Linked DNA regions of Marinobacterium aestuarii. The protein of the gene in region 1 interacts with the protein of each later gene in a pairwise test. Links are inferred from orthologs where the notes say so. Each region holds a gene or a part of one and is shown in the gene's direction. Other genes may lie near its edges.

Region 1 (3,849 bases):
GACAGGTTGTCACCAAACATGGCGCCACCAATCACGGTACCCACGGTGAGCGTCAGCGGTAGGTCGGTGGCCTCGGACAGACCCACGGCCACAGGTGCGATGGCGGCGATGGTGCCCATGGAAGTCCCCATGGAGGTGGCGACAAAGGCGGTAATCACAAAGAGTCCCGGCAGCACCAGGGATTCAGGCACCACGCTGAGACCGAAATTCACGGTGGCATCCACACCGCCCACGGCCTTGGCGACGCTGGCAAAGGCACCGGCCAGCAGGTAAATAATGCACATGGTGATGATGGTGCTGTCGCCCACGCCCTTGATAAAGGTCTCGATGCGGCTATTGAGCGCACCGCGCCCGAGCAGCAGGGCCAGCACTATGGCGGGCAGGATCGCCACCGGTGCTGAAATCTGGTAGAAGGCAAAGTCGGTGTCCTGTGCCTGGTAGTACAGACCGCTGCCAATAAAGAGTGTCAGGAACAGCAGCAGGGGTAGCAGGGCGATCGCTCTGGGTTGCATCGCAGTCTCCAAGGGTGTGCCGCCGGGTAGGCGACGGATAAATAACAGGGCGCTGGGGTAAAACGCCTTAGTGGTCAGGTTCACTGCAGTGCGACTGCGCGGATGATTCTGACGGCAAGCGCGGCATTATACGGATAGCACTGCGCGCGACTAAAGATTGTCTGGTTATATTCTAATAAGTTCTTACTGATTGCTTTTATATAACTACAGTCCCTTGTATGACACTGGCGCCGGGCAGGGCTTGCGGCTAATATGACTGTCTATTTATACAGTTATCGACGCCATGATTCTTTATATCGCAGAAAAACCCAGCCTCGGCCGCGCCATTGCCGATGTATTGCCCAGGCCGCATCAAAAAGGCGACGGTTATATTCGCGCCGGTAATGGCGATACCGTCAGCTGGTGTATCGGCCATCTGCTGGAGCAGGCCGAGCCCGATGCCTATGATCCGGCGTTCAAGCAGTGGCGCCTCGAGCATTTGCCCATACTGCCGCAGCAGTGGCAGTTGACGCCCAAGCCCAAGACCCGCAAGCAACTGACAGTACTGCGCAAGCTCGTCAAGGAGGCGGATCAGCTGATACACGCCGGTGACCCGGACCGCGAAGGCCAGTTGCTGGTGGATGAGGTTATCGAGTACCTGGGCGTCAAGGATGCCAAGCGTGCGGCGGTGCAGCGCTGTCTGATCAGCGACCTGAATCCTGACGCCGTGCGGCGGGCACTGCAGCGTCTGAGACCCAACCGGGAATTTGTACCGCTGTCCACCTCGGCTCTGGCCCGCTCCCGGGCAGACTGGCTCTACGGGCTCAATATGACCCGTGCCTACACCATTCAGGGGCGCAAGGTGGGGTACGACGGCGTGCTGTCGGTCGGCCGGGTACAGACACCGTTGCTGGGGCTGGTGGTGCGCCGGGATCAGGCGATTGCCGCCTTTGTACCCAAGCCGTTTTATGAGGTACGCGCGCATCTGCTGACGGCTGCGCAGGAAGCCTTCCATGCCAAGTGGCAGCCCAGCGAGGCCTGTGCACCCTATCAGGACGAAGACGGGCGGGTGCTGTCCAGGCCGTTGGCCGAAAATGTGGTTCAACGCATCAGCGGGCAGCCCGGCACCGTGCTTGAGGTCGAGCAGAAACGTCGTCGCCAGGCGGCGCCCTTGCCCTATAGCCTTTCCAGCCTGCAGATTGATGCCGCCAAACGCTTTGGTTTCAGTGCCAAGGAAACCCTGGATATCTGCCAGAGCCTGTACGAAAAGCACAAGCTGATTACCTATCCCCGCTCTGACAGCCGCCATCTGCCGCTGGAACATCTGGCGCGCGCGCCTCAGGTGCTGGGTGCCATTGGTCACAATAGTGAAGCGCTGAAAGATGCACTGGCGGCCACGGACAGCCGGCGCAAGAGCCAGGCCTGGAATGACAGCAAGGTAGATGCGCACCATGCCATCATACCGACCGAGAAGAAGCAGGCTGCAAGCGGGTTGCAGGGGCGGGAGAAACAGCTGTACGAACTGATCGCGCGCCAGTATGTGGGGCAGTTTCTGCCTGACTTCGAGTATTTTGAAACCCGGGTGGAAATCGATATCGCCGGCGGGCGCTTTCGCACCCAGGCCCGAGAAGTCATAGTGCCGGGCTGGAAACCGTTCTTTGGGCGTCAGGAGCCCGCCGGTGATGAGGCGACGCAACTGCTGCCCGCGCTCAGTGTGGGTCAGGTCTTGCAATGTGAGCGTGGGGAGCTGGTGGAAAAGATGACCCAGCCACCCAAACACTTTACCGATGCGACCCTGCTGGCCGCCATGACCGGTATCGCCCGTTTCGTGGAAGACCGCTCAATCCGCCAGATTCTGAAGGATACCGACGGTCTGGGTACAGAAGCGACTCGCGCCGGTATTATCGAGCTACTGTTCAGGCGCGGATTTCTGGAACGTCGTGGCAAGGCGATTCACGCCACGGCCGCAGGTTGTGGCCTGATCGACAGCCTGCCGCGGCAAACCACACTGCCGGACATGACGGCGCAGTGGGAGGCGCGCCTGGAGGCCATCTGCCAGCGTGAGGGTAGTTACGGCGACTTCATGGGGGCGCTGGTGACTGCACTGGGTGAACTCATTCAGACGGCCAGCAATACGTTACCCCAGGGGCTGCAGGGCGTTCGCAGCGCCACCCCCGGGCGTGGTCGACGCAAGACGAGTACGGCGAGCGGTGCCGCTCGTAAAGCGCCCCGCAAGAGCGCGTCTGCAACGTCCGCCCGCAAGGCTCCGGCCAAGCGGCGCAGCCCCGCAAAATCAGCCAGCAAGACTAGCTAAGCCTGTCTGCCAGAGTTCACTCCTGTTTTTGCTACAAGCGGGCACCAGACAGTTGTGTGGGGCCTGGGGCAGGCGTAGAGTTCAGCGCGCCGCGCCAAAGCCCATTGCAAAGGCAGGGTTGCTGGTGCGGGACCTGGCCCATCCGTTCGAGATGGTTTCTGAGCGATTTTGCGAGAGAAATACTACATGGATCTGGTTTTGTCACCGGAGTTGCTGGCGGCGCTGTTTGGTGTTGCGCTGCTGGCGGGGTTTATCGACACCATTGCAGGCGGCGGTGGCCTGCTGACGCTGCCGGCCCTGTTGCTGGCCCAGGTGCCGCCGGTGGCGGCATTGGCCACCAACAAGCTGCAAAGCTCCTTTGGTAGCCTGACGGCGGCACTGACCATGTTGCGCCGGGGAATCGTCAGGTTCGAGGATGTGCGTGGCATGGTGGTCGGGAGTCTGCTGGGCTCGGTACTCGGGACCCTGCTGGTGCAGTTTATTAATCCCGGCATTCTGATGTTTCTGATTCCGCTGGTACTGGTGGTGATCGCGCTCTATTTCCTGCTGGTGCCCACCGCAGGGCTGGAGGAAACGCCGGCGCGCATGAGCCGGCGCCTGTACAGCATGACGCTTGCGCCGCTGGTGGGGTTTTACGACGGCTTTCTGGGGCCAGGCACAGGGTCCTTTTTCGCCTTCAGCAAGATCTGGTTTCGCGGGCGTAACCTGCTGGGCGCTACCGGAGCGGCCAAGGTGATGAACTGCGCCAGCAATGTGGCTTCACTGGTGGTCTTTATCGCAGGTGGCAAGGTGGTCTGGAGTCTGGGTGTGGCGATGATCGCGGGGCAGATTCTGGGCGCGCTGATTGGCAGCCACACCATGATTCGCCATGGCAGCCGGATTATTCGCCCGCTCGTGGTTGGCATGTGCCTGTTGATGGCAGTCAGCTATATCTGGAAAGAAGTTCTGTAGCGCAGCTCAATGCCGGCCGTAGAAGGGATGTCTTTAAGCGGGGGGAGCAAGGGATGCTGTGAATGTTTTGGGCGTTTTGGGCGTTTTGGCGTT
Region 2 (3,835 bases), 2.4 Mb from region 1 along the record:
GCTGGGCCAAGGTCCGCGAGCTGTTCGACAGCCAGGCGGTCGACGACGAAACCACCTGCAACCTGATTCGTGAGGTGCATGCGCAAACCGGCTATCTGCTGGATCCGCACACCGCCATTGGCCTGCAGGCCGGGCGCGACTGCAACCGTGATCGCAGCATTCCGATGATCACCCTGGCGACGGCCCATCCGGTCAAGTTCCCGGAGCCGGTGATCAAGGCGGGTCTCGAATCGCCGCAGCTGCCAGAAGGCATGGCGGATCTGTTTGAACGCCCCGAGCACTATGAAGTGCTGGCCAATGACCTGTCCGTGGTGCAGGCATTCCTGGCCTCCCATGTTCACAAGGCGTGATAGCCCCAGCGCCTGATGTGCTGAATCCGATGGGCAGCGCCTGTGGCGCTGCCCATCGGCTGTCGCTGCATGGATAATCTGTTCTTCCTCATTTCCAAGACCCTGTGGCTGGCGGTACAGCCGGATAATCTGCTGGTTCTGCTGCTGTTGCTGGCGGCCTGCGGTGTCTGGCTAGGCCGTCGCTGGGGTCGGGCGCTGCTGGGCTTGCTGGCGCTGGCCATGCTGAGTCTTATGCTGCTGCCCCTGGGCAATCTGCTGTTGCAGCCTCTGGAGTCACGCTTTCAGCCTGCGGCACTGCCCGAGTCGGTGGCGGGCATCATGGTGCTGGGCGGCGGCGAGGATGCCGACCTGAGTGCGCGCTGGGAGCAAAGCCAGTTCAACAGTGCGGCCGAGCGTCTGATGGTGTTGCCAGAGCTGATGCAGCGCTATCCTGACGCCCAGGTGGTGTTCAGTGGCGGCTCTGCCGCGGTGCTGGATGCACAGTACCGCGGCGCCGATGTCGCCCAGAATTGGCTGGCGACACTGCCGGCATCCCTGTTCGAGCGGCCGGTGCTGTTCGAGCGTGATTCACGCAATACCTGGGAAAATGCGCTTTTCAGTGCCCGTCTGCTGGGCGGGGTACCGGAGCAACCCTGGCTGCTGGTCACCTCAGCCTTCCATATGCCGCGCTCCGTGGGTATCTATCGACAGCTCGGCTGGCAGCTTGTGCCTTATCCGGTGGACTACATCAGTAGCGGTGATCTGGTGCGGGTGCAGTTCGCCCTCAATCTGCGTGATCTGGTGGTGGGCGTGCGGGAATGGACCGGTCTGCTGATCTACCACCTCACCGGGCGAACCACTGCGTTTTTCCCGGCACCCGAGGCCTGATGCCATGACGGATATACAGATCGAACGGCGCCCGGCGCCGGATAGCAGCCTGCCCGTTTTCAGCGAAACCCACCCCGTGCTGGCGCGTATCTATGCCGCCCGTGGTGTGCAGTCGCTGAATCATCTGGGGCGCTCACTTTCAGAACTGCTGCCGGATTCCGGTCTGCAGGGGCTGGATGCGGCGGTGGCCCGGCTGGTAAAGGCGATTAGCGCCGGCGAGAGCATACTGATTGTCGGCGACTTTGACTGCGACGGTGCCACCAGTACCGCAGTGGCGGTGCTGGCGCTGCGCATGATGGGCGCAGCCCAGGTGGACTACCTGGTGCCCAACCGTTTTGAGTACGGCTATGGCCTGAGTCCCGAAATTGTCGAGGTGGCGCGCAAGCTGGGGCCCAAATTGCTGGTGACGGTGGATAACGGCATTTCCAGCCTGGAGGGGGTGGCCCGCGCCAATGCCTGTGGCATGGATGTGGTGGTCACCGATCACCACCTGGCCGGCAGCGAACTGCCAGCGGCCTGCGCCATCGTCAATCCCAATCAGCCGGGCTGCGGCTTTATTGCCAAGTCGACCTGTGGTGTCGGGGTGATTTTTTACGTCATGATCGCGCTGCGCCGGGCGCTTACAGCCCGCGGCTGGTTTGAACAGCGTAACCTGCCGGCGCCGAACCTCGCCAGTTTGCTGGATCTGGTGGCGCTGGGGACTGTGGCCGATGTGGTGGCGCTGGAGCACAACAACCGGGTGCTGGTGCACCAGGGCCTGCAGCGTATCCGCGCTGGCAAGGCGCGTCCTGGGCTGCATGCTCTCATTGAGGTGTCGGGCCGCAGCCAGTCGCGTCTGGTGGCGAGTGATCTTGGCTTTGCCCTGGCACCGCGCCTCAACGCCGCCGGCCGGCTCGAAGATATGTCTATCGGCATTGAATGTCTGCTGACCGATGACCCTGATCGTGCGCTGGAGCTTGCCCGCACCCTGGATGAGCTGAATCAGGAGCGTCGCGGTATCGAGCAGGAGATGCAGCAGCAGGCGTTGCAATCGCTGGCGCGACTGGAGCTGGATGAGACTGCGCTGCCCGTGGGGCTCTGCCTGTACGATGAAAGCTGGCATCAGGGTGTTATTGGCATCCTGGCCTCGCGCATCAAGGAGCGGGTGCATCGCCCGGTAATTGCCTTTGCCCCTGGCGATGATGGCGAGATCAAGGGGTCGGCGCGCTCGATCAGCGGTTTCCATATCCGCGACGGACTCGATGCCATAGCCGCGCGCTATCCCGGCCTGCTGCACAAGTTTGGCGGCCATGCGATGGCGGCGGGCATGACGCTGGATGCGGCACGTTTTGCCGATTTCAGTGCGGCCTTTGATGAGCAGGTGCGAAAGCAGCTCGATGAAGAAGCCCTTACGCGACGCCTGCTGACAGATGGCGCCTTGAGTGCCGCCGATCTGAGCATTGAGCTGGCTGAAGTGCTGCGAGAAGGCGGACCCTGGGGGCAGCAGTTTGCGGAGCCACTGTTCGATGGTGACTTCGGTCTGCTGCAGCAGCGCATTGTTGGGCAGCGACATTTGAAGCTGGTGCTGATGGAGCCGGCCACCGGGCTCGCGATCGATGCCATCTGGTTTAATATTGATACGGCGCTCTGGCCAGACACGTCGGTGCAGCGGGTGCGGGTGGTGTATCGGCTGGACGTGAATGAATTTCGCGGCCAGCGCAATCTGCAGCTGATGGTGGATCACCTCGAAGCGATCAGCTAATTAATGTGGGGGCCATCCAGGCTCCCGAATCTGGTGACAAGAGGAAGTACGAGAATGAATGATTTGACGCTGAATGAACTCAACACCCTGCTGACGGTTTTCGCCAGGGCGGGTGTTGAAGCGGGCGCAGGTGCCGAGGGTGAGCTGCTGCAGCGTCTGAGTCAGGCTCAGGCCGAGCGCGAAGAGCTGGACAACATGGACTTTGACGATTGCGCCGGCGGTGCCTGCAAGCTCTAATGCCGTTTGCTCTGTGCGTTGTCGGCGGCGATGGCGGGCGGATTGATCATGCAGGTTTGCGGTGAGCGTGAACATCATGCAGGATGTGCAGGATGGCTTAATCACGGATGAAACCAGATGGGATCTGCTGGGGTATTTGATTGCAGAGTCTTGCTCTGCCGCCGCATCGTAGCGCCGAAGTCGACCGGGCCCTGTGGGCTCAATCAAGTCAGGAGCCGTTGATGTCAGCAGGACGCAGGAAGATGTCTGCTTGTATAGCGCAACGCCGCATGCCCTATCCAGGTCTTATCCTGGTGTCTGCTGTTGCGCCGATGCTATGGCCATCGGCCTCAATGGCGGCCGACGTACTTGAGAATCCCGCGCCTGTGATGGCCGCACTGTTGGTGATGCTTGCGCTGACCCTGGCGGTGCTGGCTAGCGTCTGTTATCGCAGCCGGCAGCAGCAGGTGCAACTGCGGGCACTCGAAGCCGGCCAGTATCGTTATAGAGCCATCTTCGATGCCCTGCCCGAGGCGGCTTCGATCAAGAGCGCCAGTGGCCAGTATCTGGATTGCAATCGCGCCTTCGCAGAATTCACCGGTTTGAACGCTGAGGTGCTGTTAGGGAAAACCAGCGGTGACATATTCTCGGTGTCCGACGG

Evidence for each region. The genes of interacting proteins can lie anywhere in the genome.
Region 2: the proteins of A8C75_RS13255 (region 1) and recJ interact in binary tests that used the Escherichia coli proteins (3 or more experiments, as listed by UniProt). The link is inferred for Marinobacterium aestuarii from one-to-one orthologs.

Annotation. Positions count from the first base shown.
Region 1 is NZ_CP015839.1:3,020,207-3,024,055, reverse strand. Bases 371-3,300 are described here. They hold A8C75_RS13255 (DNA topoisomerase III), read left to right. Parts: upstream 371-795; coding sequence 796-2,805; downstream 2,806-3,300. Other genes in these bases: A8C75_RS13250 (TSUP family transporter), read left to right, coding at 2,992-3,300; A8C75_RS13260 (Na+/H+ antiporter NhaC family protein), read right to left, coding at 371-512. In the rest of the region: more of A8C75_RS13260, read right to left, coding at 1-370; more of A8C75_RS13250, read left to right, coding at 3,301-3,756.
Region 2 is NZ_CP015839.1:582,046-585,880, forward strand. What follows is about bases 674-3,589. They hold recJ (single-stranded-DNA-specific exonuclease RecJ), read left to right. Parts: upstream 674-1,221; coding sequence 1,222-2,958; downstream 2,959-3,589. Other genes in these bases: A8C75_RS02515 (YdcF family protein), read left to right, coding at 674-1,217; A8C75_RS02525 (hypothetical protein), read left to right, coding at 3,013-3,195; A8C75_RS02530 (sensor domain-containing protein), read left to right, coding at 3,438-3,589. In the rest of the region: thrC (threonine synthase), read left to right, coding at 1-350; more of A8C75_RS02515, read left to right, coding at 420-673; more of A8C75_RS02530, read left to right, coding at 3,590-3,835. UniProt on the Escherichia coli protein: Single-stranded-DNA-specific exonuclease.